2 linked regions of the Leisingera sp. NJS204 genome follow. The protein of the gene in region 2 interacts with the protein of the main gene of each other region in a pairwise test. Links are inferred from orthologs where the notes say so. Each region holds a gene or a part of one and is shown on either strand. Other genes may lie near its edges. The genes, in order: ligA and leuS.

Region 1 (14,766 bases), 2.1 Mb from region 2 along the record:
AGGCGTTTTACGAGCAGCTGCAAATGCCGCTGGATCAGGCCTATGCTTATACCAGCGGAGTGATTGTCGAGAACCTGATGTACCGCGACACAATCGAAGGCATGGCCGCCTTTATCGAAAAACGCGCCCCCGACTGGCAGGAAAATTGATGCGCCGGGAGGATTTTTCGGGAATTCCGGCCTGACCTCCGGAATTCTCTGAAAATTTTAGGCTTTGTTTACCATTCCGCACATATTGTTTCCTTAAGAAGCCAGCCAAACGCCTTTCAATTCGGGCGGAAAGATGGCAAAGATTGGGCACGGTCGCTGATTAGTCACTGACCGGCACAATTTGGGCTGCTGCTGCGGAAGGGTCCCTCCAACCGGTTCTCTCTCACCGGTGACCATTCCCGCAGCGGCGGCCCCAAATTTCTCTCCCTCCCGGTCAGATCACATACAGCCAACAAACTCTGTACGATTTTCGGCGGCGCTGCAGCGCGGGTTCGACCGCCAATCCTGTTGCGCAACCCCTTCCCCTGCCCTATGTGGCGGGCATGACAGATCATTCGGCACAGACATTGCATATCGTGGGCGGCGGCATGGCCGGGTCCGAGGCTGCCTGGCAGGCGGCGAACATGGGCGTATCCGTGGTGATCCACGAAATGCGCCCCAAGGTGGAAACCTTTGCCCATCAAACCGGCAACCTGGGCGAGATGGTCTGTTCCAACTCCTTCCGCTCGGATGATGACGAACAGAACGCCGTGGGCCTGCTGCATTGGGAAATGCGCGCAGCAGGCGGGCTGATCATGGCCACAGCAGACCAACACCGCCTGCCCGCCGGCGGTGCGCTGGCGGTGGACCGGGATCCCTTTGCCGAAACTGTGACGGCTAGACTGAAGGCGCATCCCAATGTGTCGGTCTCTTACGAAGAGATCACCGAACTGCCTGTGGACGGCCACTGGATCTTTGCTACCGGCCCGCTGACATCACCGGAACTGGGGCAGGCAATCCAGGCGGAAACCGGCGCCGAGGCACTGGCGTTTTTCGATGCCATCGCGCCGATTGTCTATGCGGAAAGCATCGACATGTCGCAGGCCTGGATGCAGTCGCGCTATGACAAGGGCGAGACTGAGGAAGAGCGCACCGCCTACCTCAACTGCCCGATGGACAAGGACCAGTACGAGGCCTTTATCGACGCATTATTGTCAGCTGACAAAACTGAGTTTCACGAAGGCGAGACCGCGGGCTATTTCGACGGTTGCCTGCCGATCGAGGTCATGGCCGACCGCGGCCGGGAGACGCTGCGCTTTGGCCCGATGAAGCCGGTGGGGCTGACCAATCCGCATCAGCCCGGCGTCAAAGCGCATGCCGTGGTGCAACTGCGCCGCGACAACGCGCTGGGAACGCTGTTCAACATCGTCGGTTTCCAGACCAAGATGAAATACGGCGCCCAGACAGACGTGTTCAAGATGATCCCGGGGCTGGAGAACGCCAGCTTTGCACGCCTCGGCGGCATCCACCGCAACACCTTCCTGAATTCCCCCACCCTGCTGGACGCGCAGATGCGGCTGAAATCCAAGCCCAACATTCGCTTTGCCGGCCAGATCACCGGCGTCGAGGGCTATGTCGAAAGTGCGGCCATGGGCCTGCTGGCAGGCCGGCTGGCCGCGGCGGAGATCCTCGGTCAACAGCTGCCGAATGTGCCGCAGGACAGTGCCATGGGCGCGCTGATCCACCACATCACCGGCGGCGCCGAGGCCAAGACTTTCCAGCCGATGAACGTGAACTTCGGCTTGTTCCGGCCGGTTGACGGTCTGAAGGGCGGCCGCCGCGGCCGCAAGGACCGCTACAAGGCCTATACCGACCGCGCCAAGGATGTCTGGCAAGAGTGGCTCAGCAACTTTTCCTAGACGGGCTGCGGCTGCCGGGCCTAAACTTACTGCATGAGCGAAAAGTTTCTGGACAAGGCCTACGACCTTGAAACACCGGAAGCGACCCTGGATCACTACAACCAGTGGGCCGCTTCTTATGACGCTGAGATCGCCGAGAACGGTTACGCCACACCGGGCCGTATCGCCGAAGCCTTGGCACAGTTCCAACCGGACATGAGTGTGCCCGTTCTCGACTTCGGCTGCGGCACCGGCCTGTCAGGCTTGGCGCTGCGGTTGCAGGGGTTTGACACTGTGGATGGTATGGAACCGTCTGACGAAATGCTCACCCAGGCCCGCAGCAAGGGCGTCTACCGCACATTGACACAGATTGATGTCAAGGACAGCAAGCCGATCCCGCAGGGCGCCTACCGCCAGATCACCGGCTGCGGCGTTCTGGGCACTGGCGCAGCCCCGCCAGCGGTATTCGACATGATCCTGCATGCCTTGCCGCGCGGCGGGCTGTTTGCCTTTTCCTACAATGATCACGCACTGGAAGACCGCGCCTATACCGGCAAACTCAATGAATGGCTGGACTGTTCGGCCGCCCGGCTGTTATTCCGGGAGCACGGCGACCACCTCCCTGGAATCGACTTGAAGTCCACAGTTTATGTAATTGAGAAAGCGTGACATTCACCACCAGATTTGCACCGTCGCCAACCGGACCGCTGCACCTGGGCCATGCCTATTCCGCCATCCTGGCGCACGATATGGCCATGGCGGAAGGCGGCACATTTTTGCTGCGCATCGAAGATATTGATCAGTCCCGCGCGCGCGCCGAATGGGAGGCGCAGATTTTTGAGGATCTGGAGTGGCTCGGCCTGACTTGGCCGCAGCCGGTATTGCGCCAGTCGGACCGCCTGCCCCGTTATCGCGCCGCACTGGACCAATTGACAGTGATGGGCCTGACCTATCCCTGCCGCTGCAACCGTGCCGATATCGAGACCGCCGCAGGCGCCCCGCAAGAAGGGGTTCCGCAATTCGGTCCCGACGGGCGCATCTACCCAGGCACCTGCCGCGAGCGCCCGGCATCCGAGGCCACGGACAAGGACGTGATCCGGCTGAACATGATGAAAGCCGTCCAGGCAGCTGATTTACGCAGCTTCACGGAAACCAGCCCGGAGTTCGAAGGCATCCATCCCCTGGACCCGGAACAATTGATCATGACCGTTGGCGACATCATCCTGGTGCGCCGGAATTTGGGCACATCCTACCATCTGTCCGTTGTTGTTGATGACGCGGATCAAGGCATCACACATGCAGTACGCGGTGCTGACCTTTTTGAGGCCACACAGATCCACGTGCTGTTGCAAAGCCTGCTTGGATTGCCCACGCCCGTTTACCACCACCACCGCCTGATCCGCGACGAGGCTGGCAAGCGCCTTGCCAAACGCGACGATGCCCGCGCCATCGCCAAATACCGCGCCGATGGGGCCACCCCGCAGGACATCCGCGAAATGGCCGGCCTGACCGCTTCTTCTGGCTAAAAGTATCCCCGCCAGGGCCGTACCCTTGTTCAGCCCATCGGCTTCATCAGCTCAATCTCTTCGCCGCCGCGCACCGCAGTATAAAAACAGGTCCGCCGGTTGGTATGGCAGGCCGCCCCGGTTTGACGCACCAGCGCCAGCAGGCAATCCCGGTCGCAATCCACCCGCAGGTCTATCAGTTCCTGCACGTGGCCTGAGGTTTCCCCCTTCACCCAAAATGCCTGGCGCGACCGCGACCAATAGGTCACGTTCCTGGTCTCCAGCGTGCGCGCCACCGCATCGGCATTCATCCAGGCCATCATCAGAACCTCGCCCGAAGCTTCGTCCTGCGCAATGCAGGGGATCAGCCCGGCGTCATTATAGGTCAGGCTGGCGGGATCAAAGGACGCGGCAATAGACATGGGTAAAAACCTTTTGCATCTGCTGTTCGGCTCCCTATGTATGGGGAAGAACCAAGCAGGGAAAGCCCGGGAAAGACATGTCTGGCGAAAGTGATCTGATCAAACTGTACTCCACCCGCATCCTGGCGCTGGCGGCGGATATTCCGCATCTCGACAGGCTCGAATCTCCCAGTGCCACTGTCAAGAAACGCTCGCCGCTTTGCGGCTCTGCCGTGACCGTCGACATTTCTGTGACAGACGGGCGGATCGCGGATTTCGGCCAGGACGTAAAGGCTTGCGCGCTGGGACAGGCCTCGGCGGCAGTGGTGGGTGCCCATATCATCGGCCGCTCGCTGGAAGAGGTTGAGACCGCCCGCGACCAGCTGAAGGCGATGCTGACCCAGAACGGCCCGGTGCCGGACGCGCCTTTTGACGGGCTGGAAGTGCTGCAGCCTGCGCGCGAGTTCAAGAACCGCCACGCCTCGATCATGCTGGCGCTGGAGGCAACGCTGGAAGCTATGCAGACCGCCGCCAAGGAGCACTGCGCCTGACGCGGCCTTTTGCACGCCTGCACAGATAGCCCGAAATATCGCCACGCGGCCTGCACCTGTGCAAAGCACTACGCTGAGTGATCACTCTCCCCTCAAATAAAAAACCGCCGCGCATCCGGGCAGGATGGCGGCGGCAGTCATGCTCTGCTGTGCGGGACCCGGGCAGGCCAGGCTGGATATTGAGGCAATCCAAGTTGGGGATCGGGACAGGCGGTTGATCCCTCGGGCAGTCCGGGACAGGAAAGGGCCGGCCCGGCACAGCAGATGCAATCAGGAATGGGAAAAGCGGATCAGAACAGCCCTGGAAGATGCAGTGCCGCCACCAGCATCACCATCAGCGAGGCCGCGCCGATGGCGTCCTCCAGCAGGGTCGAATGGGCGTTCTGCATGGTGGTTTTGATCTGTGCAATCATGGCTCGGGCCTCCTCCGGTCAGTCTCTTCGCTCTCTGGCAAGTTTGTTGCCCCTTTGTTCTCATTTTCAAGAACGCCTGTAAAGAACTTTTTGAGAACATTTGCGAACAGATTGGAACACCGTCAGAGAACACGCTTTGGAATGCGCGTTAACCCACTGTAATCAAACGGATTGCCTGATCCTGCTTCATCAGCCACAGAAGAACACGCGCAGCCTTACCGCGGGGGCTGTCCAGTTTGGGATCGGCGGCCAGCAGCGCCCGCGCGTCGCTTTGCGCCACCGCCATCAGCCCTGCCTGGCGTTCCAAATCGGCAATACGGAACCGCGGCAGGCCGGATTGCGCGGTACCGATCATATCCCCCGCGCCGCGCATCTGCAGGTCGGTTTCCGAAATGCGGAAGCCGTCCTCGGATTCGCGCAGGACCTCAAGCCGTTTACGCCCGCCCTCAGTCAACGGAGGCTGGTACATCAACAGGCAGGTTGACTGGGCACTGCCGCGCCCCACCCTGCCGCGCAGCTGGTGCAGCTGCGCCAGGCCAAAGATCTCTGCCCGCTCAATCACCATGATCGAGGCATTCGGAACGTTCACCCCCACCTCAATCACCGTGGTGGCCACCAGAACCTTGGTATCGCCATTTTGGAACACCGCCATGGCCGCATCTTTGTCCGCAGGCGGCATCTGGCCATGCACCAATCCCACAGTGCCCTCGCCCAAAATGGCGCGCAGATGCTTGAACCGTTCCTCGGCGGCGGTCAGGTCGCTCAGCTCGGATTCATCGACCAGCGGGCAAACCCAGTAACACTGACGCCCTTCAGATATCGCCTTGCGCAGATGATCGACCACCTCCTGCATCCGCTCGGTGCTGATCACCGCGGTCTTGACCGGCTTGCGCCCCGGTGGTTTCTCGTCCAGCACTGAAACATCCATGTCGCCATATTGTGCCAGTGCCAGGGAGCGCGGGATCGGCGTTGCGGTCATCACCAGGACATCAGCACCCTTGCCCTTCTCCGCAAGCTCCATCCGCTGGCGCACCCCGAAGCGGTGCTGTTCGTCGACAATGGCCAGCCGCAGATCGCGGAATTCCACATCTTGCTGGAACACCGCGTGGGTACCGACCAGGATGTGAATGTCACCGCGTTTCAGCGCCGCCAGCTTGGCCTTGCGCTCCGCGCCTTTGTCGCGTCCGGTAAGGATCTCAATCACCACACCTGCGTCCTCGGCCAGCGGTGCAAGCCCTTCCATATGCTGCTGCGCCAGAATCCCCGTGGGAGCCATCATCACACCCTGCCCGCCTGCTTCAACAGCAACCAGCAAGGCCATGAAAGCAACCAAGGTTTTGCCAGAACCCACGTCCCCCTGCAAAAGCCGGTTCATCCGGTTGCCAGTGGCCATATCCGCCGAAATTTCGTCAATCGCGCGGGCTTGCGCGCTGGTCGGCCGGTACGGAAGAACCTTGAGCACGCGGGATTGCAGCCGTCCGGTGGCCTGGCTTTGAATACCGCGAACTTTACGTTCGGTTTGGCGGGCAAGCGCCAGGGTCAGCTGATGGGAAAACAGCTCATCATAGGCCAGCCGCGCCCGAGCCGGCGCCTGCGGGTCCAAATCACCGGGACCCTGCGGTGCATGGGCCGTTTGCAACGCGTCATGCCAGGCAGGCCAGGCTTCCTTCAGCATCTGCGCCGGGTCGATCCATTCGGCCAGCTCCGGCATCCGCGACAGCGCGCTTTGCGCCGCCTTATACATGGTTTTCTGGGTAACCCCGTGGGTCAGGCTGTAGACCGGCTCATACTCCGGGATCTCATGCGCTTCCTCAACCGGCAGCATGTGGTCCGGGTGAACCATCTGGGCCAGACCGTCAAACAGTTCCAGCTTGCCCGAGACCACACGGCGCGCGCCCTCCGGCAGCTGAGCCTCAAGGTAACGGCTGCGGCCGTGGAAGAACACAAGCTGGAATTCAGTCTCCGCATCTTCCACATGGATCCGGTATGCGCCGCCCCGGTTACGGGCGGGGCGGTGACTGCCGATGGTCACTTCAACTGTAACGACGGCGGGCAGATCCACCCCGCGGATAGTATCGCGCCGCCGCCGGTCCACCACCGAATACGGCAGCGAAAACAGCAAGTCACGCGGTGTCTCGACCTCAACCTGGGTGAGGGATTGTGCAGTCTTCGGACCGACCCCCTGCAAGGTCTCGGCCCCGGCAAACAGCGGAAACAGGATTTCGGGACGTCCGCTCATGCCTCTGCAATCAGCTCCAGCCAGCTATCTTCGTCCATTGTTCTGATACCCAGATCAGCCGCCTTCTTGGCCTTGGACCCCGCGCCCGGTCCGGCCACCAGAATGTCGGTCTTTTTGGACACCGAGCCGGACACTTTGGCACCCAAAGCTTCGGCCCGCGCCTTGGCTTCGGCGCGGGTCATCTTTTCCAGCGTGCCGGTAAAGACCACGGTCTTGCCCGCCACCGGGCTGTCCGCCGCAGGCGCGTCCGGCGGCACAATGGTCAGCTTGGCCACCAGCCGGTCAAAGGCCGCGCGTTCTTCGGGGTTGGCAAAGGCATCTGACAGGGACAGGCCCAGCACCGCGCCAATCCCATCGACACCGATAAGGTCCGCCCAAACGGACGCAGCCCCGGCAGGAACACCGCAAGCGGCAATCGCCGCATCGCGGGCGTCCTTGATGCGGGCACGGCGGCCTTCCCGAGCGGCAGACTGGCGTTCAGCCTCCTCAGCTTCGTCCGCTGCCCGGTGCGCCAGCGCAGCGGGTCGTGCGGCGTCAACCGCCTCCGCCATCGCGTGCCAATCCCGGTAATGCAATGCCAGATCCCGGCCGGCAACTTCGCCCGCGTGGCGGATGCCCAGGGCAAATATCAGTTTGGCCATCGGGATGGTGCGTTTTTCAGCAATCGCAGCAAACAGGTTATCCGCAGATTTTTCACCCCACCCTTCGCGGTTCTTCAGCTGCTGTAGTCCGGATCCATAATTTTCTTGCAAATCAAAGATATCAGCGGGTTCCTTCACCCACTCGTCTGCATGAAACTGCTCCACCTGTTTGGCGCCCAGACCCTCAATGTCAAAGGCTGCGCGGGACACAAAATGCTTCAGCTTTTCCACCGCTTGCGCCGGGCAGATCAGGCCGCCGGAACAGCGCCGCACGGCATCGCCTTCCTCGCGCACAGCCGGGCTGGCGCATTCCGGGCAAGTTTGCGGGAACTGATAGGGCGCGACATCCGCGGGCCGCTTGGTCAGATCCACATCGGCCACTTTCGGGATTACGTCACCGGCCCGGTATATCTGCACCCAATCACCGATGCGGATGTCCTTGCCGCCCCGGATCTCCTCGCCCTTTGAATCGCGGCCCTGAATGTAATCCTCGTTGTGCAGCGTCGCATTCGACACCACCACCCCGCCTACGGTCACAGGGGTGAGGCGGGCCACAGGGCTGAGCGCGCCGGTGCGTCCGACCTGAATGTCGATGGACTCCAGCCGGGTCCAGGCGAGTTCCGCCGGAAACTTATGCGCGATCGCCCAGCGGGGCGTGGTGGAGCGGAAGCCCAGCCGCCCCTGCAAGGCCAGATCATTGACCTTATACACAACGCCATCAATGTCATAGCCAAGCGTTGCGCGCTGTTCTTCGATACTGCGGTAGTGGCTGATCATCTCTTCAAGAGTTGCGCACAACCGGGTCAGCGGGTTTGTTTGAAACCCCAGGGAGTGCAGCCGCGCAATTGCCTCCATCTGCGTTTCTGCCAGAGGTTCACTCAACTCACCCCAGCTGTAAGCAAAAAACCGCAAAGGCCGGGCCCGGGTGATTTCCGCATCCAGCTGCCGCAGCGATCCTGCGGCGGCGTTGCGCGGATTGGCAAAAACCTTGCCGCCGCGTTCTTCGTGCCGGGCATTCAGCGCCTCAAAGTCAGCGTGGCTCATGTAGACTTCGCCGCGCACTTCCAGAACATCCGGCGCGCCGTGCAGCTGCTGCGGAATGTCGGCAATGGTTCGGGCGTTGGCGGTCACATTTTCACCAATGCTGCCATCGCCGCGCGTTGCCGCCTGGATCAGAACGCCCTGTTCATAGCGCAGTGACAGCGATAGCCCGTCGATCTTGGGTTCGGCGGTAAACGACAATCCATCAGAAGGCGTGAGGCCCAGGTATTTGCGGATGCTGCGGTCGAAATCGGCGACGTCCTCATCTTCAAACGCGTTGCCCAGCGACAGCATCCGCACCGAATGGGGGATCTTGCCAAAGCCAGAGGCAACCGGAGCCCCCACCGCATCAAGTTGAGTGGCATCTGCCGCTAGATCCGGATACGCCTCTGCCAGCGCACGATAGCGCCGTTTCAGCGAATCATACGCCGCATCGCTGATTTCTGGCGCATCGGCCTGATGATAGGCCAAATCCGCCGCACGAAGCTGTTCTTCCAGTCCGTGAAACTCGGCCTGCGCTTCTTCAGCCGACAGGTTGGCCACGTCTTTTTCTGTTTTCTCTGCCACGCGCGGTCCCTCTTCGTTCTCCCTTTTGGTGATAAGCTGCCGCGCTGGCCGCGTCCAGCGCATCTGACAGCCCGCATGCTGCAGGCGTCAAAAAGCAAAAAGACCCGCCAACCGGCAGGTCCTTGCAACCGGCGGCACATTATCATGTGCCGCCCGGGTGATCATCCTTTCAGGCGCCGACAGCCATTCGCTGGCCGCCTGACAGGTGGTCTTCCTGCGGATCACGCAGCACATAACCGCGGCCCCAGACGGTTTCGATGTAATTCTCGCCGCCTGTTGCGTTGCTGAGCTTCTTACGCAACTTGCAGATGAAAACATCAATGATCTTCAGTTCAGGCTCATCCATGCCGCCATAAAGATGGTTCAGGAACATCTCCTTGGTCAGCGTGGTGCCCTTGCGCAGCGACAAAAGCTCCAGCATCTGGTATTCCTTGCCGGTCAGATGCACCGCCTTGCCATCGGTCTCAACCGTCTTGGCATCCAGGTTGACCGCAATCTTGCCGGTCTTGATGATGGACTGCGAATGCCCCTTGGAACGGCGGATGATCGCATGGATCCGCGCCACCAGTTCCTCACGGTGGAAAGGCTTGGTCAGATAGTCATCCGCGCCAAAGCCGAAGCCCTTGATCTTATTGTCGGTATCATCGGCACCGGACAGTATCAGAATCGGCGTTTCGATACGGGACATGCGCAGCTGGCGCAGGACCTCGTGGCCGTTCATATCGGGCAGCCCCAGATCCAGCAGGATCAGGTCATAGTCGTAAAGTTTAGCCAGATCGATCCCTTCTTCCCCCAAATCCGTCGAGTAGACGTTCAGGTTGGCATGGGTCAGCATCAGTTCGATGCTTTTGGCCGTGGTCGGATCATCCTCAACCAGCAGAATGCGCATATTATTTTCTCCGCCTGTACACTGTTTCCCTCAGGTCGCGTTAACCTTGGTGGAAAAAAGTTAATGCCTCGTTACCATGATGGTTAATTTACAAATGCAACTCAAGGGCGGGCTTGTTTATTTTGCGTCAGGGCTGCGGAATTTCTTGAGACGCGTGGTTTTCAGGGCCTCTTCGCCATGGTCTGCAACCGCTGCAACCCAGCTTCGGAACTCTTCCTCGCTCAACCCGTAACGTTGCATGGCCTCCTTCTGAGGCAGCAGCCCGTACAGAACACCGCGCACCACCGCGGCCTTGCGAGAGGCAACCCAGCGCCTGGTGGTTGCCGGCGGCAGATCCGCCCTGGTCATGATGGTGCCATCCGGCAGGGTGACGGCCCGCGGCCCGTCAACTTTCTTCAAAAACATCTTTCTTCCCTCGAAGATCTTTTTCGTTGAGGTCTGGCACAAGAATTTCCGATCAGGCTTAACGGCACGTGAACCACGGCCCTTGAGAGTCTGTAGGATTTTCCTATATTCTGCGGCGCCTGCCCCCTTGCCTTCAGGAGCTGCCCCATGGCGCTGGATCACGACTCAAAACTAAACTCGCTCGGCTTTGCCAAACCGCCCTCGGAAACCCGGGTGGTGGTGGCCATGTCAGGCGGTGTCGACAGCTCTGTCGTCGCTGCATACTTGGCCGATCAGGGCTATGACGTGGTCGGCGTGACACTGCAGCTCTACGATCACGGCGCGGCGCTGGCCAAAAAGGGGGCCTGCTGTGCGGGCATCGATATCCACGACGCGCGGCGCGTCGCCGAGGAGCGCGGCTTCCCGCATTACGTCCTGGATTATGAGAACATTTTTAAGGATGCGGTGATTGACGAGTTCGCAGACAGCTATCTGGCCGGTGCAACCCCGGTGCCTTGCATCCGCTGCAACGAGCGGGTGAAGTTCAAGGACCTGCTGGAGACCGCCAAGGATCTGGAGGCCGACTGCATGGCCACAGGCCACTACATCCAGCGCATGATGGGGGCAAACGGGGCAGAGCTGCACAGCGCCGAGGATGCAAACCGCGACCAGAGCTACTTCCTGTTCTCGACGACGCCGGAACAACTGGATTATCTGCGCTTTCCGCTGGGCCACCTGCCCTCCAAGGACGCAACGCGGGAGATGGCGGCGCAGTACGGGTTGGCGGTGGCCGACAAGCCGGACAGTCAGGACATCTGTTTTGTGCCGGACGGAAACTATGCCGGGGTGATCGAAAAACTGCGCCCCGGTGCTGCGGAGCCGGGCGACATCGTTCATTCCGACGGACGGGTGCTGGGCCGCCACGACGGGGTGCTTCATTACACCATCGGCCAGCGCCGCGGCCTGGGCATCGGCGGGCTTTCCGAGCCGCTGTACGTGGTGAAGCTGGACGTAGACACGAAACAGGTTGTCGTCGGCCCCAAGGAACTGCTGGCCACCCGCACTATCCCGGTGCGCGAAATCAACTGGCTGGGTGACACGGCCTTCACCTCGCAGGATGAATGGCATGTGAAGGTCAGGGTCCGCTCCACCCGCCCCCCGCGTGAGGCGATTATCCGTCCTCTGAGCGAAACAACCGCCGAGGTCGAGCTGTTGACACCGGAGGAAGGCGTCTCTCCCGGTCAGGCCTGCGTGTTCTACGCCAGCGAAGGCTCCCGCATCTTTGGCGGCGGCTGGATCTGGCGCGGTTACTGAGAAACGCAGCCAGCCAATTGCGCCTTCCCTGACCCGGCAATTCCCATAAGATTGCAAAAGCGCCTGAGGCCGGTCCTGCCCTCAGGCGCTTCTCCGCAGAATCAAACCCACCGCATCATCCTGCCGGTCCGCAGATGTTTTTCTGTGCGTAGGCGGCACGCCCCGCGCGGGGGCGCAGCGCCCGCGCTACCGAAAGCCGCGCGGCGGAAGCGTCAGTCTCCGCCGCGCTCTGACCTTACATCTGGGGGAGACGGTCCAAGACAGCCCGCGCCGCCCGTAGGCCGGGCTCTTCACCGCCCTTGCCAAGACGTTGCATAGTTACGTCCATGGCACCCAGTTGCGCGCCGGGATCTGCTGCCACCGCAGCCAGCCGGGCAGCTATATTGTCCGGTGTGCACTCCGGCCCCAGACATTCCGGCACCACGCGGGTATCGCTCACCAGGTTGACCAGCGTCACAGTGTCGATCAGCGCCATGCGTTTCATGATCTGCCAGGTCAGCCATTGGAATTTGTAGGCAATCACCATCGGCGTGGCCGCGGCGGCCAGTTCCAGCGACACCGTGCCAGAAGCGGCCAGCGCCAGATCCGCCGCAGCAAAGGCGGCGCGTTTGTGGGCCTTGGCCGAGGCGGGATCAAATTTGTTCGGGTCGATCAGGACTGTGCCTTCGGGCCAGCCTTGCAAAGCCTCCGCAACCAGCCCTGCCACCGGTGCGGCAGCAGGAACGACCACCTTATAGTCCGGGTGCGTCTCCAGGAACCGTTTCAAGGCCGCCCCGAAGTCCGGCGCCAGCCGCGATATCTCAGAGCGCCGCGAACCTGGCAGCGCCAGCACAAAGGGCGCATTCCCCAGACCAAATTCCTGCCGGAACGCAGCAACCTCTTCGCGCGTGGCCTGCGGCTCGGCGACCACCGGGTGGCCGGCAAAGTCGCAGGCCATCCCGGCCTTCTCCATAAGGGGCGGCTCAAACGGCAGCAGCGCCAGCACATGGTCGATGACCTCAGCCATTTTGCCTGCCCGTTTGGGCCGCCACGCCCAAACCGAGGGCGCCACGTAATGAACCGTGCGGATATTGCTTTGCTCTTTGACCAGCCGCGCCACCCGCAGCGAGAAATCCGGGCTGTCGATAGTGATCAGCACATCCGGCCTGGTTTCCAGAACCGCATCGGCAGTTTCCCGGATCCGGCGTTTCAGATGGCGGTACTTCGGCAGCACCTCGGCCAGCCCCATCACCGAAAGCTCATCCATCGGAAACCGCGAGACCAGCCCCTGCTCAGCCATCAGCGCGCCGCCGATGCCGTCGAAAACGGCCTCCGGCGCCAGCTGTTTCAATCCCGCCATAAGCGCCCCGCCCAGCCGGTCGCCCGAAGGCTCGCCCGCCAGAATGAACACCCGCAGGCTCATCCCTTGCGCAGCCACAGGAACAGGCCCAGCCGGTTACAGGCCGAAATCACCGCCTCCTGATCCAGCACGATCACGCCGCCTGCTTCCAATGCGATGCCGGACAATCCGGCCCTGGCCGCGGCTTCCACTGTCCCGGCACCAATGGTGGGGAGGTCAGCACGGCGGTCCTGCGCCGGTTTCGGCGCCTTGAACAGCAAACCGCCCTGCCCATCCGGGCGGTGCAGCAGCGAGGCCAGCATCCAGTCGGTGCCGAAGATGTTCTCGACCGCAATGGCCTGCTGCTTGCGTACTGCACAGGACTGGCCGATATCAGCCGCACACATGGCGGCGACAATTTCAGCGCCCCGCACAGCATCCGCCTTGTCCAGTTCCCCCGGCTGCACCTTGGTTGGCACGCCCTCTGCCATCAGCAGATCCGGCGCCACTTCATGCGCGGCGCGGACAGTGAACCCGGCCTGTTCAAAAATGCCAATGATCGCCCGCAATGCCCCGTCATCGCCAGCGGCCAGCGCCGCCTGCAGCACCGGAACCAGCGGCATCGTCGCGGCATCAATGGCCGAAGGGTCGATATTGGGACGGCGCACCGCGCCTGCCATGCAGATCTCGGTCACGTCTGCGGCCTTCAAGCGTTCCAGAAAGGATCCCAGCTGTTCAAACCGGAATGTCACTTCCGCATCCACCGCATCAGGTTCCGACCCTGCCATCGCACAGATCAGCGGCCGGCCGGCAACACGGGAGACAACTTCAGCCGGCAGTTCACCGGTACCTGCAATCACTGCCAGCATGGTCTCAGCCCCCCGGTGTCAGGAAAGAGCGGTCGCTGCCGCCGGTGATAAAGGCGACGATCCGCTGCACGTATTCGCTGTCGCTCTCGTCCCCCAGCCGCTTGGCGCGCTCCTGAAAGGTGCCCTCGCCCTGGGCCAGCATCTGGAACGCGGCACGCAAGGCTGTGATGTCGCTGCGGGCGACACCGCGGCGTTTGAGGCCGACCAGGTTCAACCCGTCCAGCTCGCCCCGCTGCGCCTGGACCAACCCGTAGGGGATCACATCATTGGTCACCATGGTGACCGCGCCGATGATGGCGCCGCGGCCGATGCGCACCCATTGGTGGATGCCTGACAGGCCGCCGATGATCACGTCATCCTCCAGCACGCAGTGGCCCGCCACCGCGGCGGAGTTCACCACAATCACCCGGTCGCCGACCTGGGCATCATGGGCGATGTGGCAGCCTGCCATGAACAACCCGTCGTCGCCGATACGGGTCACGCCGCCGCCGCCGCCGGTGCCGGCATTCACCGTCACATGTTCGCGGAAACGGTTGCGCTTGCCGATCACGGTCTTGCACTTCTCGCCCTTGAACTTCAGGTCCTGCGGGATCTCGCCCAGCACCGAAAAAGAGAAGACAACGGTTTCATCGCCGATCTCGGTGTCGCCAGTGACCACCACATGGGATTTCAGAACAACCCGGTCCCCCAGCACAACGTCAGGTCCAACCAGGCAGAACGGGCCGATCTCGCAGCCCTCGCCGATTTTGGCACCGTCTTCAATAATG
Region 2 (14,936 bases):
TTGATACCGTCCAGCGCATTTGCAATCCGCCGCATTCCGCTCTCTCCCCATCAAAAAGCCGGCGCCCGCCGTTCCGGGCGCCGGCTGCCGTTGCTGCCCGTCAGTAACCCATTACCGAAGCACGGGCGTTCATCTGGCCGTTATCGGCATAGGTCATATAGCTGCCGATGCTGTCGCGGTAGCCAAGGAAGCTTTCGGTAATGCGGCGCACCAGCTCATCGTCGTCTTCCTGCAAGTCGGTGATCACCTCCTTGGCAGCGGCGCCCATCGCGGCGATCACATCCTCGGGGAACATCTTCACCTGCACGCCATCCTCTTCGACCATCTTCTTCAGCGCCAGGGCGTGTTTGGTGGTGTATTCCGTCCAAACCGGATTGTAGAGGCTTTCGCAGGCCAGCGACACAACCTGCTGCAAGTCTTCCGGCAGGTTCCCGAAGGCCGCGGCATTGACACCGCATTCCTCGGCCGAGGAAGGTTCGCCGACACCGGGCCAGTAATAATTCTTGGCCACTTGGTAATAGCCGAGCGCGCTGTCGGTCCAGGGGCCAATGAATTCACCGGCATCCAGCGCCCCGGTCTGCAGGCCCTGGAACATCGCCGGGCCGCTGGTGGCCTCGGCCGCCATGCCAAGTTTCGATGCCATTTCCGAGGCCAGCCCGGTGGTGCGGAACTTGAGGCCCTTCAGGTCCTCGGCAGAGTTGATCTCGGTCTTGAACCAGCCGCCCCACTGCGGGCCGGAGTTGCCGCACAGGAACGGTTTGATCCCGAAGCGGCCGTACATCTCGTCATAAAGCGCCTGGCCGCCGCCGTGGTACATCCAGCCGAACTGCTCATCTGCGCGCAGACCGAAAGGCTGCGAGCCGAACAGCAGGATACCTTTGGATTTCGATCCCCAATAGGCCGGCACGGCGTGATACAGCTCGGCGGTGCCTTCAGAAACCGCGTCAAACACGCCGCGGCCCGGAACCAGCTCACCGGCGGCGAAAAGCTTCACCTCGATCCGGCCGCCTGAAAGGGTGGTGATCCGGTCAGCCAGCATCTGTGCCGCCACACCGGGTCCAGGCAGGTTCTTCGGCCAGGCGGTGACCATCTTCCATTGCATCTTGCCCTGGGCAATGGCGGGGCTGGCCAGCGCTGTTGCCGTTGCACCCAATACGCCGGTTTTCAAAAACGCGCGTCTTTCCATGTCTCCATTCCTCCGTCTGTCGGTGCATCTGCGATGGGCGGATGCCGGCAGCGCAGACTTTGTTATGTTTTGTAGGCGCTTTACATTAATATGTAGCTACATATTATTGTCAATCACAGTTGCGCGGTTCAAGTTCGCCTTTCTGCGCAGAATGCAATATGGAGCGGCGGCAAACATTTTCCCGTTTGACCTGGGGGATGAATATTGACGGACAAGCCACGGCATTCCTGGGTAACCATCCGGGACAGCATCCGGGAGATGATCCTGAACTCCACCTATGGGCCGGGAGACAAACTGCCGCGGGACGAGGAGTTTGCCGCACGGTTCGGCTGTGCCCGCTCCACCGTTCACCGGGCCATGCGGGATCTGGCTCAAAGCGGTCTGGTGGAACGGCGCCGCAAGGGCGGCACAATGGTGCAGCGCGATCCTGTGACCCGCGCAACCCTGAACATCCCGATCACCAGGCTGGAGGTCGAACAGAAAGGCTGCGTGTACCGCTACCAGTTGATCAGGCAGTCGGTACAGCGGTCCAGCCCGGCCATAATGGCAAACTTCGGCCTGCATGAAGCCCGGCCGATGCTGCGGGTTGAAGCTTTGCATCTTGCCGACAGCCGCCCCTATATCTTCGAGGACCGCTGGATCTGCCTGGAAACCGTGCCGGAAATAAATACGGTGGACCTGACACGCGAAAGCGCAAACGAATGGCTTGTCCGCAACCGCCCCTACAGCAGGTGCGATTTGCGTCTTTATGCCCGCCCTGGAACCAAGGACGACAGCGAAATTCTCCAGAGTGCGATCGGAGACGCACTGTTTGTCATGGAACGCACGACTTGGATCGGCGACGCCCCGATCACCAGCCTGCGCGCCGTTGCCCACCCGGGCTATCAGCTGTTCACTCAGGGTTGATGCAATGCTGAGCGCTCGGGAATGGCCGGCCGCGATGCGGGCAGATTGGAACGGAAATACATGGGCCTTGGCTCGATGCAGCGAAAAAAAGCGCTGGCGCCGGGCGCTGGAAACGGGCGCTGGCAAGGGGATGGCATGACAGAAACTTGGGATGCAGTGGTGATCGGCGCCGGGCCTGCAGGGCTGATGGCCGCCGAGGAGCTGGGCCGCGCCGGGCACCGCGTGCTGGTGGCTGAGGCCAAGCCGTCGGTGGCGCGCAAGCTCCTGATGGCGGGCAAGTCCGGCTTGAATCTGACCAAGGACGAACCGTTTAGCCAGTTGATCACCCGCTATGGAGAGGCCGCAGACTGGCTGGCGCCAATGATCCGCGCCTGTGATTCACAGGCCGTTCAGGATTGGGCGCAGGGATTGGGGAGCGAGCTGTTCACCGGCTCGACAGGCCGGGTGTTCCCGACAGTCATGAAAGCCTCTCCGCTGCTGCGCGCCTGGCTGGCACGCCTTGATGGTTTCGGCGCACAGATCCGCACGCGCTGGCGCTGGGCTGGCTGGGAGGGCACAGGGCTTGCATTTGATACGCCGGACGGGCCGAAGCGGATAGAAGCCAGGGCAGTGGTCCTGGCACTGGGCGGCGCCAGCTGGGCGCGGCTTGGGTCGGACGCGGGCTGGGTCCCTCTGCTGGACGGAAAAGCTGTAGAGATTGCACCGTTCAAACCTGCCAATGCGGGGCTTCTGGTGGATTGGTCCGATCACATGGCACCGCAATTCGGGCAGCCGCTTAAGGGTATAGCATTGCACGCCGGCCCATTGTCTTCGCGTGGGGAAGCCGTGATATCGGAGCGCGGGCTGGAAGGCGGCGGCGTCTATTCCGTCTGCGCCGCGGTACGGGAGGGAGAGACATTGCAGATGGATCTGCTTCCGGACCTGGAAACGGCAGAAGTCATCCGCCGCCTGTCCCGCCCGCGCGGCAAGGCGAGCGTTTCAAACCATCTGCGAAAGGTGCTCAAGCTGGGCGATGCACGGGCAGCAGTATTGCAGGAATTCGGACGGCCCTTGCCGCAGGATGTCCAGGCCTTAGCCCGGTTGATCAAAACGCTGCCCGTCAATCACGCGGGCCTGCGGCCGATGGACGAGGCGATCTCCACCGCTGGCGGCGTGCGGCGGGACGCGATGGACAACGGCCTGATGCTGAAACAAATCCCCGGCACGTTCTGCGCCGGGGAAATGCTGGATTGGGAAGCGCCGACGGGCGGTTATCTGCTGACTGCGTGCCTGGCCACCGGGCGTTGGGCGGGCCGGGCAGCGGCACATTACTTGGCGAGTGCGGCAACCCGCTGATAGGCTTCGCGTTGCCGCATCCGGTGTCCATAATCCAGCAGTCTCTCGCCCTCGACTGGAAATTTGGCGCTATGGGCCCAATTCAGGCAATGGGTGCAGATGATGTCGGCGATTGTGAATTCCGTACCCATCAGGAATTCCGCACCCATCTTATCTTCAAGCCGCGCCAGATTATGGGCAAATTCCCACTTCAGGCTGCCTTTCACCTCCGGCACCCGCTGATCTTCCGGCAAGATGAAGCTGTGGCGGGCCGCTGCCCACAGCACAGCATCCACTTCGTCCAGCAGGAGATGCGTCATCGCATCCTGCTTGGCACGGGCTATCGTGCCGGCGGGTGCGGTCAGGGCGCTGTGCTTGTCAGCGAGATAAGTGAGAATGGCAGTTGAATCGCTGATGGCCTCGCCTTCGGCCTGCAGCACTGGCACCTTGCCCGAGACGTTCAGCGCCTGAACTTCCGGGCTGCGGGGGCCGTGCTGTTTCAGCTCATAGGGCTGCCCAAGTTCTTCAAGCGCCCAAAGCACCCGGAACGTGCGGGTGAGCGGAATTCCGGTGACGGTGTACATCGTCTCTCTCCTGTTGTGTGTCCCTAAGATGGGCGGCACAGCAGGGGGGATCAAGCCAGGAGAGGCATTACTGGATCAGCGGGCGCGGCCCAGCATGGCCAGCCGGATCAGGGCGCGCTCCATCAGCGCCAGCGCCGGCGCGGTTTGACCGGCGGAACGCAGCGCCAGGTCGGTATCGGTAATGATCGTCAGCGCGGTTTCCAGCCGGCTTGCGCCCCAGTTCTGTGCCTGGCGCAGCATCCGGTCGCGGCGTTTGCCGTATAGCGGCGGGCGCAGCTGGCCGATGCCCTGGGCAGGGCCGCCGGGTGCAGCGGCAATGGTGTAGAGCGTGCGGAAGTGCCGGGTTGCCCCGATGCAGAGCGTCACGGCATTGGTGCCTTGTGCTTGAAGGCGGCGGATCAGCGGCCCGATTTCGGTACTGCGGGCTTCGGCCACCACATTCAGAACATCGTCCAGCGTGGCCTCGGTCGATTGCGGAGCAACGGCGCCGATATCCTCCAGTGACAGCGGGCTGCTGTCGCCGTGTTTATAAAGCGCCAGCTTCTCGATCATGCGGGAGAAGTCGCCGGGGCCGGTATCATTGGCGATATCCGTCAGCGCTGACATGCTGTCACCGGGGACGTCCCGGATACCAGCCTCCCCCAGGATCCGTTCGATCTCGGCGCGCGAGGGCGGGTCGTCGTAGATTCCCACCGAATAGGCATTTCGGTGGCCTTCAAACGCCTTCCGCAGCTTCGAGGCGGCCTTGAGCTGCCCGGCTGTGACTACAATCTGCGCATCCCCCGGCTGCCAGTCTTCCAGCGCTGTCGCAATGGCAGGCGTGGCGGTGTCATTGGCGCCTTCGACAAAAACCGCCCGGACACCGGGAAAGAACCCCACCGCCTTCACGGCATCCAGCAACTGTGCTGGATCCTTGCGCAGGTCGCTGCCGGGCAGGCGGGTCAGGCGCATTTCTTCTTCGGCACCGGGGCCAAGCAGGGACGCCAGCACCTGCTGCCGCTTAAGCGACACGCGCATGGCGTCGGCGCCATAGATCAGGATGCCGGTCTTGCCCGGATCAGGTTTGGCGAAATAGCCATCCGCTTCGCGCGGAGAGAGCTTCATTCCACCGGCGCGGAGAGATCCGCGGTTGCCAGAATCTGTGCGGTGATCTGATCGGCCAGAATGACCATCAGCCGCTCATGCGCGTCACGTTCACCTGCCAGCGTCTCCACGGTAGAGCCGGTTGCGGAGTAGCCGGTAAAGTTCTGCACGGTGCCGCTGGAGGTCACCTTGCCATCCGACAAGCGGGTCAGAGAAAAGCCAGCACTGCCGATCACCGAATAGCGGGTGATCTCATTGCCCGCGGTGATTGCCTGGCCTTCTTCCTGGGTGCTGAGCGTCAGGTCCAGCTTGTAGGCAGCACTGCCACCGCGGCCCAGGCGCTGCTCCAGATTCTGCACCAGGAAGTAGGCGTCGGTGCCGGTGGCGCCCTTGATCTCCTCCGGCGCCTGAACCTCGATCTGCCCATACAGAGCGGAGCCGGTGCCGCCAGGGGCGTACACCGGGGTAAAGCCGCAGGCCGCTGCCACCAGGGGCAGGGCCAGCAACAGGGTTCTGCGGTTAAGCAACGACATTCACAATCCGGCCCGGCACCACGATCACCTTTTTCGGCGCGCCGCCATTCAGCGCCTTTTGCACAGCTTCGTGTGCCAGGGCGCGTTTTTCAACCTCTGCCTTGTCCAGATCTTTGGCGACTTCGATTTCACCGCGGCGCTTGCCGTTGATCTGGATCGGAAGGGTGACCGTGTCCTCAACCAGCATGGCCTCATCCGCAACCGGCCAGGGCGCGGTGGCGCACAAGCCTTTGCCGCCCTGATGGTTCCAGATGTCTTCAGCCAGATGCGGGGTCATCGGCGCCATCAGCTGTGCCAACGTCATGATCGCCTGCTTCTGGACCGATGCGCTGGCCTTGGATTTGGCAAGCGTGTTGGTAAAGGCATAAAGCTTTGCAATTGCCGCATTAAAGCCAAAGGAATCGACACCCAGGGTCACGTCGCGGATGCATTTATGTGTCTCGCGCAGCAACGCTTCGTCGCCTTCACCCGCCGCATCCGGGTCCATTTCGCCGATCCGGTCGCACAGGTTCCAGACCCGGTTCAGGTGTTTATAGGAAGCCTCGGCCCCGGCGGCGGTCCATTCCACATCGCGTTCGGGCGGCGAATCGGACAGCACGAACCAACGTGCGGTGTCGGCGCCGAAGGATGAGATGATGTGCAGCGGGTCCACCACGTTGTTCTTTGACTTGGACATCTTGGCAGAGGGGATAATTTCTACCTCGGTGCCGTCCTTCAGGAAGCCCTTGCCTTCGCGCAGCTCCACTTCCTCGGGGTAGTGGTAAACCGGGCGGTGATTGCCGCCGGTGGTCTTGTAGATCGCGTGGGTCACCATGCCCTGGGTGAACAGCGCGTCAAAGGGTTCTGCGGATTTCTCTGGCAGGTGGCCGCAGATCTGCATCGCGCGGGCAAAGAAGCGCGAGTACAGCAGGTGCAGAATCGCGTGCTCAATGCCGCCGATGTACTGGTCGACGTTCATCCAGTATTCGGCCTCGGCCAGATCGGTGGGCGTTTCGGCGCGCGGCGCGGTGAAGCGGGAGAAATACCAGGACGAATCGACGAAAGTGTCCATGGTGTCGGTTTCGCGCTGCGCAGGCTTGCCGCAGGACGGGCATTCGCAGTTGCGCCATGTCGGATGACGGTCCAGCGGGTTGCCCGGCACGGAAAAGTCGATGGGTTTGCCGTCTTCGTCATAGGGCAGGGCGATCGGCAGGTTCTCTTTCTTCTCCGGCACCACGCCGCAGTCTTCGCAATGGACGACAGGGATCGGGCAGCCCCAGTAGCGCTGGCGGCTCAGCCCCCAGTCGCGCAGGCGGTATTTGGTGACACCCTGGCCCCAGCCGGCTTTTTCCGCGAAGTCAACGGTGGCGTTGACCGCTTCTTCGCCGGTCGCCTCGGTCAGCCCGGCGAAGTGATTGACCCAGCGGACTTTTTCGGACTTCGGCGGCACCAGAGCCTCGGCCGCGACTGGCGCGTCCTGATCCGGTGCAAAGAAGGCGTTGGTGACCGGCAGGTCATACTTGCGGCAGAAGTCCAGGTCGCGCTGGTCATGCGCCGGGCAGGCAAAAATCGCGCCTGTGCCGTAATCCATCAGGATGAAATTGGCGATCCAGACCGGCAGCTCCCAGTCCGGGTTCAGCGGGTGCTTTACCCGGATACCGGTGTCATAACCCAGCTTCTCGGCGGTCTCGATGGCTTCCTCGGTGGTGCCGCCCTTGCGGCACTCGGCGACAAACGCTGCAACCTCTTCCGATTCGGCTTCCAGCGCCTTGGCAATCGGATGATCGGGCGAGATGCCGACAAAAGACGCGCCCATCAGCGTATCCGGGCGGGTGGTGTAGACTTCAATCGGCTCTGCGCCGTCGGTGCGTTCAAACGAAAACTGAAGGCCGCGCGACTTGCCGATCCAGTTTTCCTGCATCAGGCGGACTTTGGCCGGCCAGTTCTCCAAGCCATCCAGCGCCGACAGCAGCTCTTCGGAGAAATCGGAGATCTTGAAGAACCACTGCGTCAGCTCGCGCCGCTCCACCAGCGCACCGGAGCGCCAGCCGCGGCCGTTTTCGACCTGCTCGTTGGCCAGCACGGTCATGTCGATGGGGTCCCAATTCACTACGGCGTTCTTGCGGTAGACCAGGCCCTTGTCCAGGAAATCAAGGAACAGCGCTTGCTGCTGGCCGTAATACTCCGGATCACAGGTGGCGAACATGCGGCTCCAGTCCAGCGACAGCCCCAGCGGCTTCATCTGCTCGACCATCGTGTCGATATTGGAGTAGGTCCAGTCCTTGGGGTGCCCGCCCGAGGCCATTGCGGCGTTCTCCGCAGGCATGCCGAAGGCGTCAAACCCCATCGGATGCAGCACATTATGGCCGGTGGACAGCTTGTAGCGTGCGATCACATCGCCCATCGTGTAGTTGCGCACATGGCCCATGTGCAGCTTGCCCGATGGGTAGGGGAACATTTCCAGCACATAATACTTCGGCTTGCCGCCGGTGCGCTTGGCCTGAAATATCCCGGCCTTGTCCCAAGCTTCCTGCCATTTAGCTTCGATTTCCGTGGCGGAGTAACGCGACATCAGAGCGGTCCTTTGCATGAAAACGCCGGGCAAGTGGCCCGGCGCTTCTGATAATGGGGTTTGGCTGGTGTTTCCAGAGCGCAGCGGGTCAGAGTTTTTTATCCGCGATCCGCAGCTGCCGTGCGCGGGAAAGAATCGCGTCCTCAACTGCGCGGGACGTGCTGGCGCTGACGGGGCCGCCCTTGGATTGCAGCGCAACGTTCAAGGAACGCGCGTCCAGGGCCGGATCCTTTATGTGAACGGTGGCCCGGTAGGTGCGGCCGCCGCCAGGCGGGGTGCCATAGCCCGTGATGATAACACCGGTGAAGGGATCAACCGATTGCACCGGCAGGAAGTTCAGCACGTCCAGGCTGGCCGCCCACAGGTAGCGGTTGACCTGCACGTTCTGGTCCGGCTGGCCGCGGAACACATCCCAGATAGAGGATGGATTGCTTTGTGCCCCGATTTCATCAACCGCCAACCGGTCCTTGCCCAGCAGGGTGCCATCCTGGCTGCGGTCCTTGTTGCCGCCGCATGCAGCAAGACTGAGGCATATTGCGCCGGCCAAAGTTGCCTGCAGAGTCTTTGTTCTGATCATAACCGCTCCCAGAGCCAATTTCTGGGCGAACACCTAGCGCAAGCGGCGCGGGCGGAGCAAGTGCTTTGCCCTATATAGAAGGTCCTCCCGTCGTGCGATACGCCTCCGGAGTGATCGGCCGATGGTGCAGCAGCATGCAAACCTGTGTGCTTGCGTCCATCCGGTGCAGTAGCGAGGCAGACTGTGGCATAGCTGCACCATCCCGGACCGCATCGTTTCGCCCGACTTTCCCAAGACTTGCCAAAACGGGGGCGAAAGAGCGAAACCCCTTGGCATACCCACGCCGGATTCCCCGGTTTGGGCTTAAGATTAGAAAACCGAGGGAAAAACATGAAAAAGGTTCTCTTCGCGACCACCGCGCTGATCGCCACCGCAGGCATGGCCGCGGCCGAAGTCAAAATCTCCGGCTATGGCCGTTTTGGTCTGGACTACAACGAAGCCAACAAAACCGTTGTTGGCCGTTCCGAGACCAACATCACCAGCCGTCTGCGCTTCACCTTCGACGCGTCGACCGAAACCGATGGCGGCGTGACCGTTGGCGCACGTGCTCGTGCCCAGTTCGAAAACCGTGATGGCACACCCGGCACCGGCGCGTTCAACGGCGCACAGTTCCACGTCGCATACGGCGGCCTGCGTGTGAACGTTGGCAACATCTGGGGCGCGATCGACAACATGCCGGGCTTCTACCTGGAAACCCGTTCGGTTGGTATCGGCATCGACGGCGCCGGCTTTAACTCGCTGGTGACCAACGTTGCGGGCAACGGCTTTGACTGGGACACCTACACCTCCGCAGCAGCCGGCCGTAACGGCATCGAAGCTCTGTACTCCGCTGGCGGTTTCTCGGGTCACCTGTCCTACTCCCAGGCAAACGGCGGCACCGTTGCCGGTTCCGCAAACGGCACCGAGCGTACTGCTGTGCATGTTGCCTACACCTTCGGTGACTGGACTGCCGCTCTGGGCTACCAGGACTCCAACGTCGCAACCGAAGACAAACTGGTCTTCACCGTTGCAGGTGACCTGGGTCAGTTCGGTGTTCGCCTTGCATACGGCAACAACATGGACGCAGTGACTGTTGGCGGCGTTGCACAAGACGTCGACAAAATCACCCTGGCCGGCAACGTTGAGCTGGGCGCAGCCTCCACTCTGGTTGCCTTCGTGAGCAGCGAAGACAACCCGGCGGGCACCGGTGTTAACGGCACCGACGGCACCGCCTTCGGCATCAACTACTCCTACGATCTGGGCGGCGGCGTGTCGTTCGAAGCGGGTGCGGTTGAATCGTCCTCCGACTTCACCACTGTTCAGGCAGGTCTGTACTTCAGCTTCTAAGCTGAAGCACGCCTAGCGTGAATTCGGGGCGGGTTCCTTCGGGAGCCCGCCCTTTCCTTTTGTGGCTTAACATTTGCGGGCAAACAGTGTTTTTTGCGGCTAAACAGCTACGAGGCCAAACCCATGCCGCTTGAAGAGATCAGATCCCGAGTTGCCAAAGCTGAGAAGCAGGCCGGCCGTATGCCGGGCAGTGTGCAGCTGATTGCGGTTTCCAAAGTGCAGCCGGACGAGCGGGTCGAGGCGGTGCTGCAGGAAGGCCATCGCTGTTTCGGTGAAAACAAGGTGCAGGAAGCGGCTGGAAAATGGCCCGGGTTCGTCGAGCAATTTGACGGTATCGATTTGCATTTGATCGGCCCGCTGCAGACCAACAAAACCCGCCAGGCGATGGAGCTGTTTGAGAGCATCCACTCAGTCGACCGGCCCAAACTGGCCAATACGCTGGCCAGGCTGGCGCAGGAGTTGGGCAAATGCCCCGAATTGTTCATTCAAGTGAATACCGGCGAGGAGGAGCAAAAAGCAGGCGTGTTGCCGTCCGATGCAGATGCTTTCATCGCAGAGTGCCGCCAGCTTGATCTGCCTCTAAAGGGGCTGATGTGCATCCCGCCGGTGGAAGAAGAGGCTAGCTTGCATTTCGCGCTGCTGGCAAAGATTGCTGAGCGCAACGGGTTGAATGGCTTGTCGATGGGAATGAGCGGCGATTTCGAGAAAGCCATAGCCCTTGGCGCCACCCATGTTCGCGTCGGTTCTGCCATTTTCGGCGCCCGCACCTATTGAGGCACAAAAGTTTTAGGCAAAACTTTTGCCAAGACTTTTTGAAAAGTCTTGGTTGCGTCAGGTGCGTGCCAGAGGCGGGACGATAACCCGGGATCCAGGCTGAACCCGGTCAGCAAGCCAATGGAGATCCGCGCGCGAGAAAGCGATGCAGCCTTCAGTGGGGTATCCAGGGCCGCGCCATTGATGAAGGAAGATTGCGGAACCGCTTCCCGGAATTGCGGTTGGCCAGTTCCAATCGGTGATCAAAACCAGATCATAGAGCGGATCGCTGCGCCGCAGTCGTTCGTGACTGAACGGATAAGGCGCCCGCACATGGTGGTTGTAATTTGCATCTCCTGAATCATCCGACCATAGGTCCCGCGGACCAATAGGCTTGGCCCAGGAGGCAGGGCGGTACAGCCTGTCGGGGCGGTAATACATGCCTGCAATGCGATGCACGCCAATGGGAGTCGCGCCATCCCCTTCGCGTTTGTTCCGGGACAGCCCGCCTTTGCCGATTGTGCACGGCAGCACCCGACCCAGAAACCGCACGCCGCGGGGGGTCAGGACCAGATCGGCGGGTGATGTCACAGCATATGCCCGGATTTCCGGGCCTTGGTCGCCAGGTAATGCTGGTTGTGGGCATTTTCACCCACTTTCAGCGCCACCCGTTCCGCCACATGCACGCCGGTCTTTTGCATCATCGCAATCTTGTTCGGGTTGTTGGTCAGCAGCCGCACTTGGGAGAAACCCAATTCTTGCAAAATAGAGGCGCCTAGGCGGAAGTCGCGCTCGTCATCCTCAAACCCCAGACGGTGATTGGCCTCCACCGTATCAAAGCCCTGGTCCTGCAGTGAATAGGCCCGCATTTTGTTGGCAAGGCCGATCCCGCGGCCCTCCTGATTCAGGTACAGAAGGACACCAGCACCTTCCGCGCCCATCTGTGCCAGTGCGCCCTGCAGCTGCGGGCCGCAATCGCATTTCAGCGAGCCCAGCACGTCGCCGGTGAAGCAGGCCGAATGCAGCCGGGCCAGAACCGGTTTGGATCTGTCGGGGCGGCCGATTTCCACAGCATAATGCTCCTCGGCGCCATCCTCAGGGCGGAAGATGTGAAGCCTGCCGGCTTCGGCGGCATTCATTGGCAGGCGGGCAGCTGCGACCGGGTGCAGAGGGGAGCTTTGGCTCAGCAGCGGTTCTGCAGCTGCACGAGAAATGCTGGTAAGGCCGTGTGCCGCGGCAAACCCGGACGGATCGCTGATAGGCACAAGAGCAGCAGCTGGCAGCAGGCGCGCGGATTTCACCAGTGCAATTGCCAGCCGGTGCAGGTCTGCGCTGCCACCGCGCTGGCTGGAAAATGGACCCTTCATCGGTGTGTTCAGATCATCCGCCGGGTCGGCCAGCGACTGGATCCACTTCAGCCCCTCAGTACCGGGAACAATAATGCGGGCGGTGTCCGCGTCATACACCCGGGCCTTCAGGGTTTCCGCCCGCCGGGCCGTCAAGGCCAATGTCGGAGCGCCCAAGGCACGCATGTCTGCCAGACGTGTTTCTGTCAGCGATTCCACGGCAATTGCCAGCGCGGCACTCTTTCCATCACTCAATACCACCGGCAGGCCCATGCGCAGATCGACCCGGGCACGGGCCAGCAGTTCGATTATAGTGGGCATCAGGCTCATACGGGGATTCCGGTGTTATTTTGTAACAAAGGCTCGCTGTCTTTACGCCCAAATGCAACGGATGTGAAACATTTTCCCTGCCATGGACACGTCGGCGTGAGAGTATTGCAGCAAATCTTGCCGAGGGCGCAAGGGATGCGCATGTGTTGTCATGTGAACAGGAGGGCGAGCCGATGGCGCAACTGAAAAAAATTCTGCTGGTTGATGATGATGAAGACCTGCGAGAGGCCTTGAGCGAGCAGCTGGTGATGACCGAGGACTTCGATGTATTCGAGGCAGAGAACGGTCAAGGCGCGATGGAGCGCGCCAAGGAGGCCCTCTATGATCTGATTATTCTGGACGTGGGCTTGCCGGATACGGACGGGCGCGAACTGTGCCGCCTGCTGCGCAAGCAGGGAGTGAAGGCTCCAGTCTTGATGCTGACAGGCCACGACAGCGATGCCGACACTATTCTGGGTCTGGATGCCGGCGCCAATGACTATGTCTCTAAACCCTTCAAGTTCCCGGTGCTGCTGGCCCGGATTCGGGCGCAGCTGCGTCAGCATGAACAATCCGAGGATGCGGTATTTGCGCTTGGCCCTTATACCTTTAAACCGTCGATGAAGCTTTTGATCGCGGAAGATGAACGTAAGATCCGGTTGACCGAGAAGGAAACCAACATCCTCAAGTTTCTCTATCGCTCCAGCGATGGTGTGGTGCCGCGGGATGTTCTGCTGCATGAGGTGTGGGGATACAATGCAGGCGTGACCACGCATACGCTGGAAACCCATATTTACCGGCTGCGGCAGAAAATTGAGCCCGATCCGTCGAATGCACGCCTGTTGGTGACGGAATCCGGCGGTTACCGGCTGGTCGCGTGATGTAATCGGCGTTGAGCCAGATCAAAGAAGAACCTGAGGTTCACCTTTAAAACTGACCCTATCCCGCGCATATCCGGGTCACGGTATGCACCTCCCTGTTGGACTTGGCCGGGCGTGATGCCCGGCCTTTTTTTGTCTGTATTGTTTACACACACGGGCCATTTCATCTCTGGCCCTTCCAGGCCCGGACAGGCAGTATCGCGCCGGAACCCGGATTTCACGATGAGGCGCGCGATGCCATTTACTCTTGCCACCTGGAATATCAACTCGGTCCGCCTGCGCGAACCGATTGTGCAGAAACTGTTGCAGGAGGAGGGGCCGGATGTGCTTTGCCTGCAAGAGTGCAAAAGCCCGGTGGACAAGATTCCGTTGGAAGGCTTTGCAGCCCTGGGCTACAGCCACATGGTTGCGCGCGGCCAGAAAGGCTACAACGGGGTGGCGATCCTGTCGCGCTTGCCGATTGAGGATGCAGGGGATCAGGATTTTGCCAGCCTTGGCCATGCCCGCCATGTGGCCGGACGGCTGGAAAACGGGGTGGTGATCCACAACTTCTATGTCCCGGCGGGCGGCGATGTGCCGGACCGGGAAAAGAACGAGAAATTCGGCCAGAAGCTCGATTACCTCACGGAGATGCGCGACTGGTTCCAGGCCGATAAACCGGAAAAATCCATCCTGGTCGGGGATCTTAATATCGCCCCGCGCGAGGATGATGTCTGGGACCACAAAAAGCTGTTGAAGGTTGTCAGCCATACGCCCATTGAGGTGGAGCATTTCGCAGACGTGATGGACGCGGGCGGATGGTCCGATGTGACCCGGAACGATATCCCTGACGGCCGCCTGTACAGCTGGTGGAGCTACCGGGCCAAGGATTGGGATGCCGCCGACAAAGGGCGCCGTCTCGACCACGTCTGGGCGACGCCGGACATTAAAAACGCGGCCCATTCCAGCCGGATCCTGCGGGATGCCCGCGGCTGGGAGAAGCCCAGCGACCATGCGCCGGTATTTGCAACCTTTGATCTGTGACGGCAGGCGGAGTGCTCCCGCCTGATCCGCAACATCCGCAGGATGTTTCTTCTCCGTTGGGCATGGCACTGCGCTGCCGCGCAGTGCGGTTCCGCCGCGCGTCAGCGCGGCGCCCGGCCCAACGCCGTAAGGGTTCTGGCGTAGCCAGGGCCCGCTGACGGGGGCGGGAGCACTACCGCTCAAAGCAGCCAGCGGGCGTATTCGGGGTGCCTGTCCTGCATGTCCTGGTAGAGCCAGACCATCCGGTCCACAAACCACAGCTTGCCGCCAATCATCAGCGTCAGACCGCCAAGGATGAAACCAGGATCCAGGATCCAAAGACCGTAGATCCAGGGGATCGCTCCAATGCCCGACGCCCAAACCAAACCCTTTGCCCAGCCCAGGTGATGGCGCGGTATGGGAACCTGCGCCCGGTTCAGGAGCACCCGCTCACCAAATGTGCCGCGGGACGCCCAGGTGCCGGTGCTGGCAGGCAGCCCAAAGGCGCGCGGGTTCCACCAGGTCCACACCAGCACCAGCGCAATGGGCAGGACCGCAGCCCAGCCCAGCCACACCCGCGACCAT

What was found.
Region 1: the proteins of leuS (region 2) and ligA interact in binary tests that used the Escherichia coli proteins (3 or more experiments, as listed by UniProt). The link is inferred for Leisingera sp. NJS204 from one-to-one orthologs.

What each region holds. Positions count from the first base shown.
Region 1 is NZ_CP035417.1:1,811,186-1,825,951, reverse strand. The notes cover bases 6,600-9,581. They hold ligA (NAD-dependent DNA ligase LigA), read right to left. Parts: upstream 9,226-9,581; coding sequence 6,973-9,225; downstream 6,600-6,972. Other genes in these bases: ctrA (response regulator transcription factor CtrA), read right to left, coding at 9,395-9,581; recG (ATP-dependent DNA helicase RecG), read right to left, coding at 6,600-6,976. Also shown: ETW24_RS08990 (enoyl-CoA hydratase), read left to right, coding at 1-149; methylenetetrahydrofolate--tRNA-(uracil(54)-C(5))-methyltransferase (FADH(2)-oxidizing) TrmFO, read left to right, coding at 533-1,888; ETW24_RS08980 (class I SAM-dependent DNA methyltransferase), read left to right, coding at 1,922-2,536; tRNA glutamyl-Q(34) synthetase GluQRS, read left to right, coding at 2,533-3,393; hisI (phosphoribosyl-AMP cyclohydrolase), read right to left, coding at 3,423-3,794; ETW24_RS08965 (iron-sulfur cluster assembly scaffold protein), read left to right, coding at 3,872-4,324; ETW24_RS25100 (hypothetical protein), read right to left, coding at 4,615-4,737; more of recG, read right to left, coding at 4,886-6,599; more of ctrA, read right to left, coding at 9,582-10,114; CtrA inhibitor SciP, read right to left, coding at 10,232-10,519; tRNA 2-thiouridine(34) synthase MnmA, read left to right, coding at 10,667-11,812; lpxB (lipid-A-disaccharide synthase), read right to left, coding at 12,048-13,214; ETW24_RS08930 (LpxI family protein), read right to left, coding at 13,211-13,999; lpxA (acyl-ACP--UDP-N-acetylglucosamine O-acyltransferase), read right to left, coding at 14,004-14,766. UniProt on the Escherichia coli protein: DNA ligase that catalyzes the formation of phosphodiester linkages between 5'-phosphoryl and 3'-hydroxyl groups in double-stranded DNA using NAD as a coenzyme and as the energy source for the reaction.
Region 2 is NZ_CP035417.1:3,868,571-3,883,506, reverse strand. Bases 5,376-8,527 are described here. They hold leuS (leucine--tRNA ligase), read right to left. Parts: upstream 8,158-8,527; coding sequence 5,593-8,157; downstream 5,376-5,592. Other genes in these bases: ETW24_RS18770 (DUF3576 domain-containing protein), read right to left, coding at 8,246-8,527; lptE (LPS assembly lipoprotein LptE), read right to left, coding at 5,376-5,606. Outside these bases: ETW24_RS18810 (TRAP transporter small permease subunit), read right to left, coding at 1-35; ETW24_RS18805 (TRAP transporter substrate-binding protein), read right to left, coding at 101-1,186; ETW24_RS18800 (GntR family transcriptional regulator), read left to right, coding at 1,391-2,092; ETW24_RS18795 (TIGR03862 family flavoprotein), read left to right, coding at 2,228-3,427; ETW24_RS18790 (glutathione S-transferase family protein), read right to left, coding at 3,400-3,990; holA (DNA polymerase III subunit delta), read right to left, coding at 4,066-5,094; more of lptE, read right to left, coding at 5,091-5,375; more of ETW24_RS18770, read right to left, coding at 8,528-8,734; ETW24_RS18765 (porin), read left to right, coding at 9,065-10,060; ETW24_RS18760 (YggS family pyridoxal phosphate-dependent enzyme), read left to right, coding at 10,184-10,834; ETW24_RS18755 (L,D-transpeptidase family protein), read right to left, coding at 10,892-11,404; ribA (GTP cyclohydrolase II), read right to left, coding at 11,401-12,489; ETW24_RS18745 (response regulator transcription factor), read left to right, coding at 12,663-13,349; ETW24_RS18740 (exodeoxyribonuclease III), read left to right, coding at 13,584-14,372; ETW24_RS18735 (DUF6653 family protein), read right to left, coding at 14,552-14,936.